3 regions of the Bacillus sp. WC2507 genome follow, and region 2 is predicted to be linked to each of the others. Evidence: riboswitches for the same ligand, from Rfam matches in the RefSeq annotation. Region 2 holds a riboswitch; each other region holds the start of a gene.
What was found. A riboswitch is a leader RNA that binds a small molecule or an ion and turns the genes downstream of it on or off. The one in region 2 is predicted to bind lysine.

Region 1: it holds a riboswitch for lysine, as region 2 does, so the genes downstream of both, ACUN28_RS14260 (amino acid permease) here and ACUN28_RS25155 (amino acid permease) in region 2, are expected to answer to the same signal.
Region 3: it holds a riboswitch for lysine, as region 2 does, so the genes downstream of both, ACUN28_RS20630 (aspartate kinase) here and ACUN28_RS25155 (amino acid permease) in region 2, are expected to answer to the same signal.

What each region holds. Positions count from the first base shown of each region.
Region 1 is NZ_JBQXPN010000001.1:2,675,631-2,677,910, forward strand. It holds gene ACUN28_RS14260 (amino acid permease) at 1-1,284, opposite strand, end outside; lysine riboswitch at 1,397-1,589, opposite strand; gene ACUN28_RS14265 (GNAT family N-acetyltransferase) at 1,976-2,280, shown strand, end outside.
Region 2 is NZ_JBQXPN010000001.1:4,773,226-4,775,505, forward strand. It holds gene racE (glutamate racemase) at 1-275, opposite strand, end outside; lysine riboswitch at 476-662, shown strand; gene ACUN28_RS25155 (amino acid permease) at 809-2,233, shown strand.
Region 3 is NZ_JBQXPN010000001.1:3,917,382-3,919,661, reverse strand. It holds gene ACUN28_RS20630 (aspartate kinase) at 1-1,133, opposite strand, end outside; lysine riboswitch at 1,336-1,522, opposite strand; gene ACUN28_RS20625 (DoxX-like family protein) at 1,716-2,280, shown strand, end outside.

The DNA of each region.
Region 1 (2,280 bases), 2.1 Mb from region 2:
TGCGAAGATTGGACCGAACGGGAACCATTTCGCTCTATATGGTAAGTCTTTTAAATCTTTACCTTGAGCGATATATGCTTTACGGAAACGGTAATGACTAATTGCGATTCCGACCCATGCGATAAAGCCAGACATTCCAGATGCGTTTAATAACCAAATGTATACAACACCGTCACCGAATAATGAGGCAATAAAAGCGATACTACCGACAATTGACGTTACGATTAATGCGTTAACAGGTACACCGCGGCTATCTAATTTACCAAGAAACTTTGGTGCTTTTCCCTGGCGAGCTAGATCCCAAAGCATACGAGTTGATGCATACATACCAGAGTTACCAGCAGACAGTACTGCCGTTAAAATAACAGCGTTCATAACAGAAGCAGCAAAGGCAACGCCCGCTTTTTCAAAAATAAGTGTAAATGGACTTACTGTTACATCGCTTGCAGCAAGGCTTTCAGTCGTATAAGGAATTAATAAACCGATAACGAGAATCGCAAGGATATAGAATAAAAGAATACGCCAAAAGATCGAGCGAATTGCTTTTGGAATGTTACGCTCTGGATCAGCAGTTTCACCAGCAGCTACTCCTAATAATTCAGTTCCTTGGAAGGAGAAACCAGCAGCCATAAATACACCGATAATTGCCATAATGCCGCCATTAAATGGTGCATCTGCAACAGTGAAGTTTTTAAAGCCAACAGATTCGCCGCCCATAATTCCAAAAATCATCATGAAGCCGACAATTAAAAAGATAATAATAGTAACTACTTTAATAAGTGCGAACCAATATTCAGATTCACCAAACCCTTTAACAGATAAATAGTTTAAAAGGAAAATAATAGCTAAACATAATCCACTCCAAATAAGAGAAGGAGTATCTGGGAACCAAAATTTCATAATTAATGTTACAGCAGCTAGTTCAGCAGCAATTGTAATGGCCCAGTTATACCAATAGTTCCATCCAAGTGCAAAGCCAAGTGATGGATCAACAAACTTTGTTGCGTACGTACTAAAAGATCCAGTAACAGGCATGTAAGCTGCGAGTTCAGCTAAGCTTGTCATTAAAAAGTAAACCATAATTCCAATTGCGGCGTATGCAATTAATGCACCGCCAGGACCAGCAGAATGGATAACACCACCGCTAGCAAGAAATAGTCCGGTACCGATTGTACCACCGAGAGAAATCATCGTAAGGTGACGAGATTTTAATCCGCGTTTTAATTCACCTTGTCCTTGTGTAGTTTGCGTTTTAGAGGTAGATTGATTTGTTGCGCTATTCATGTTCAACACTCCTTTTCTTGTAGGTTAGGAAGGAGCGGGGGAGAAAAATACAAAAAACCGCCAAAGGAATTTGGCGGAACGTTTCACAAATAACCACCCCATCATACCCTTCCGTTAAGATAGCACCCCACGTTTACACGGTAATTTTGTAAACGTGACAGTTCTGTTCCTTTCGGAGACAGCCCCAGCTTATACTTCCAGAGAAGAAATATAAACTTCGGCAACTTTTCCTTTCAAACGAAGTCAGGGACATTCTCTGTGTCTCGTCCGTTTTACTTTTAAAAGTCGCAACCTCTACCTCATCGGATTGATGAGGATTTTATATATTGCTAAGATTTTTAATATATGGCAATTGTAATGAGTTTCTGAATATATTGCAAGATATTTTGTTAGGAAAAGTCAAAAAATATCGGTTATTGTATAGGAAACGCTTGCAAAACTCCACCCGAACCTACTGTTATGTAACAAAAAATAAAGAAAGAAATTGTTATACAAATGTTTCGCAAAAAATATTGGAAAACCCTTTAAAAATAAAAGAAAATTCTGAAAATATAATTCGACATAACTATTAAAAGAGGAATATTCCTTAAATTCGTTTCAAAGAATAAGTATAAATCTGATAAATAGAATGAATATTCTTTTTATTTCTGATAAAATTGAGGTATTGTTTAATTGAAAAGGGGAAATCAACATGAAATTAGAAACAGAAAGGCTCTATATAGTGCCGTGTACAGAAGAGAGTATTCACGTTGCTAACGAGCAAGGGTATAATAGTGGTCCACATATTGTAGGGCATGTAGAAAATATAAAGCAAGATAAGGATTTATTACCTTGGGGCGCGTGGTATGTCATTCGAAAAGAAGATGACATCGTTCTAGGTGATGTAGGGTTTAAAGGGAAACCAAATGAGGAACATACAGTAGAAATTGGTTATGGATTTATTGAGAAATATTGGAATAAAGGGTATGCAACAGAAGCTGTAAGAGAATTAATAAA
Region 2 (2,280 bases):
AGTGCTTCTTGCAACGCGGTCAATGCTGCAGCTGCACCAGTATTACATGCTACAACTAGAGCTTTTAATGGAAACTGCTTGAGGAACTCAACCATTTCAAATATGAAAGATTGTACCTCCTCTACACTTCTCGGCCCATACGGGCAACGCTCATTATCACCAATATAATAAATGCTCTCTTTAGGCAATTGTCTTATAATTTCACTCGCAACTGTTAATCCCCCAACTCCCGAATCTAGCACACCTATTACTGAATTTTTATGACATGTAGACATATACTTCATCCCCTTCTCAATCTTCTAGCACCAATAATGTTTATTATATTATGAAAATTCAATATTACATAATAATCCCTATCCCTTTTAATCACAAACTCTTCTCTATAATCTGATTATTACCATATCCATTGACGTATAAAAATACATTTGTTACTCTTAAATACGTTAATTTAATATTTAAATCCTCATTCGTATCTCGGTGAGGTAGAGGTTGCAGTCATTAAGAGTATCATTTCAGGAGATGTAGTGGCATTGATGAAGGAATGAGAAAGGAATGATTGCCGAAGTAAGTTGTGTCCACCATGCACACTTGCTGGGTCTGCATTTAATAAGTGCAGAACTGTCACAAACGAAACGTTTCGTTTGTGGAGAGCTATCGAGAGGTATGTCGTGGGTTTCTTATAAGATAGAAAGCATGTAGCGGCAAATTACGTGCTTTTTTTGTTTTGTTTGGAACTTTTCTTCTCTACTAGGAAGACATACATATCTCCTCGCTTGACTTGGTTATACTAACTTTGGAGGTATTTTCTATGCAACAAAAAAAATGGGGCTTTTGGGTACTAACAGCTTTCGTTGTCGGCAACATGGTTGGCGCTGGTATTTTCATGGTGCCAAGTACGTTGGCACAAACAGCAAGCCCTCTCGGTGTCACTTTAGCTTGGTTAACAACAGGATTTGGTGTTTTAATGCTAGCTCTTGTTTTCGGTAATTTAGCAATTCGTCGTCCTGATTTAACGACAGGACCGCAAAGTCATGCATATGCTTTATTCTCATCACCAAAAAAGAAAAAAATGGCTGGTTTCAGTATGGTGTGGGGATATTGGGTTGCAAACTGGGCAAGTAACGTTGCCATCATTACATCTTTCGCGGGATATTTATCACTCTTCTTCCCAATTATGAAAGATACACGACTACTATTTTCAATCGGTTCTTTTAACATAGAAGTCGGGAAACTTATTACATTTACGATTTGTTCCATCCTACTTTGGGGAACTCACATTATATTAACAAACGGTGTAAGCGGAGCTGGAAAACTAAACTTCTTAGCAACAACAACGAAAGTAACTGGATTCCTATTATTCATCGTCGTTACTTTATTTGCTTTCGAAGCTTCTAAGTTCGGACAATGGTACACACCGATGATCGATAAATCAGGTGTTTCACACGGTCTACTTTCACAAGTAAATTTAGCTGCTCTTACAACGCTTTGGGCATTTATCGGAATTGAATCAGCAGTACTTTTATCAAACCGTGCTACCTCTCCGAAAACAGTAAAACGCGCAACGGTGGCAGGATTACTTATTACAGTTGCCATTTACTTAGGAATTACAATTTTAACAATGGGTGTACTTCACGTTGATACATTACAAGCTTCTGAACGTCCATTAGCAGATGCATTAAACGCTGCAATGGGTCATGGCGGCGGGAAACTGATGGCATTACTTGCTCTTACTTCCCTATTCGGTTCTATCTTAGGTTGGATTTTATTAAGCTCAGAAGTACCTTATCAAGCAGCAAAAGAAGGTTTCTTCCCTTCCTTCTTCACAAAAACAAATAAAAAAGGAAGTCCAATTTACTCATTACGTTTAACAAACATTATGTCGCAAGTGTTCTTGTTCTCAACATTATCAGGAACCATTGCGGAAGCTTATACATTCGTTATTACCGTATCAACATTAGCCTACCTCATTCCATATCTCGTTTCACCAATCTTCCAGTTAAAACTAGTCGCAACTGGTGAAACATATAAAAATGAAATGCGGGCAAGAATTACAGATGGCATAGTTGCAGTTATCGCACTTTGTTACGCACTATGGGTTATTAAAACAGGAGCATCCGATATAAAAACGTTCCTTCTCGGAATTGGTTTATTCGTAATCGGCTTTGCTTTCTATCCATTAATGAATCGTGATCAGAAAAAAAATAACGAAAAGAAAAACGAGCAAGTTGCATAACGCAATTTGCTCGTTTTTTCTTTTGTAAAACATATATAATAGAACAA
Region 3 (2,280 bases), 860 kb from region 2:
ACTTTAATTTCTGATGTACTTACCATTTTAATATGAATATTTTCTTCTTTTAAAGTAGTGAACATATTCGCAGCGACACCTGGGTTAGATACCATACCTGATCCTACAATTGATACTTTTGCTAAATGATTTTCATATTCTACAGATTCATAGTGTAGTGTTTCTTGATTTTGTTCCAATACCTCTAAAGTTTCTCTTAAATCATTAGAGTGGATTGAGAAGGAGAGGTGAACAGTTCCTTCATTTGTAATACTTTGAATGATGATATCTACATTAATATGTGCCGCTGCTAATGTAGAGAAAACTGTTGAAAGTGCACCTTGTTCCAATCCTTTCATTGTGACGCGTGTAATATTATCTTCAAATGCAATACCTTTAACGATTGATTGTTGTTCCATGTTACATTCTCCTTTTACAATTGTTCCGTTTTCTTGTTCCATACTTGAGCGAACTTCTAAAACGACATTATGATTTTTAGCAAACTCAACCGCACGCGGGTGTAATACACCAGCACCGAGGTTTGCAAGTTCTAACATTTCGTCATAAGAAATTTCATCTAATTTATAAGCGTCTTTTACAACTCGTGGGTCCGTCGTGTATACGCCTGTCACATCCGTGTAAATATCACATTTTTTTGCTTTCAGTGCAGCGGTTAATGCAACAGCAGTTGTATCAGAGCCACCGCGTCCAAGTGTTGTAATTTCATGTTCTTCACTGACTCCTTGGAACCCAGCTATAATAACAATCGTGCCTTCGGCAAGATAAGATTGAATACGATCTGTATGAATGTCAGTAATCCGTGCATTACTATGTACAGATTCTGTCGTAATACCAGCTTGCCATCCTGTTAATGAAATTGCATGATAGCCTTTTGCTTGCAGTGCCATCGTTAATAATGAAATAGTTACTTGTTCTCCTGTAGATAGAAGCATATCCATTTCACGTTTACTTGGATTTTCTGTAATAGCGTTAGCGAGTGCGACAAGTTCATCCGTGCTTTTTCCCATTGCTGAAACGACAGAGACAATGCTATGACCTCGTTCATATTCTTCAATAATTAAATTTGCTACATGTTGAATGCGTTCGACGCTTCCGACAGAAGTGCCACCAAATTTTTGAACAATTGTTTCCATTACAAATTCCTTCTTTCGTCTATTTTTAAGAATAGATTAGGAAATATATAAATCCCAATACTCCTGTAGTTACCAGAAAGACAAACAAAAAACACCATCTCAAATAAGTGAGGATGGTGCTGTTACAGGAAAAGGGAAACAGAAAACGGAGCTAATAAAAAAACCGCCAAAAAAGGAATATCATAAAAAATGATATCTCTTTTTTGTAGATAGCTCTTCATACGTACACGTCTGTACATATGACAGTTCTGTTTCTATTCGAAAACAGCCCCAATTGATAAATGCAGAGAAATTTATCAATTTCGGCAATACTTCCTTTCATCTAAGTTCATAGACATCTCTGTGTCTCCATTAGACTACTCATAAGTATCGCAACCTCTATCTCACGTTTTAGGCGAGAGTGTTTGATTTATGAAGTTGTTGGTAACATTTGTTTTATAATAATTTAAATTTTTCGGGGAATCAAGTGTTTTATATATATTTTAAAAATTCTTTCTTTTTTTATGGGGAAGTTTGTGAAAAATGTAGCAAAATAAATTCATTGCATGTACATTAAATTTATAGTGCATTGGAGGTGGAAGAATGAAGAGGGAAAAGCCTATTTATGTTTCGGCAGAAATGAACACAACAATGGAGAAATTATGGGAATATACGCAGGAACCAGATATACATACAGAGTGGGATGCCCGCTTTACTGAAATTTCTTATTTAGAGAAAAAAGAAGGAGAACCACAGAAGTTTTTATATAAAACAAAGATCGGATTTGGACTTGAAATAGCTGGAGAAGGGGAATCAATAGGTGAGATAAGAAAAGAAACGGGTGAAAGAATTTCTTCTTTAAAATTTTGGACAGATAGTAAATTATCTCTTATTCAAATAGGGCGTGGTTATTGGAAGTATACACCGACCGAAGAACACATTCATTTTGAGACGCAATATGATTATGATACGAGGTTTGGTCGTATAGGGAGTGTAATAGATTCCTATATGTTTCGTCCGTTATTAGGTTGGGCGACAGCTTGGAGTTTTGATGCTTTAAAATTATGGTTAGAAAAGGGACTTCATCCTAGATTACTAATTAGAAAAACAATGACATATTGGCTCGTATGTTTTTTATTTGCTTTTGTATGGATGTATCAAGGGATAG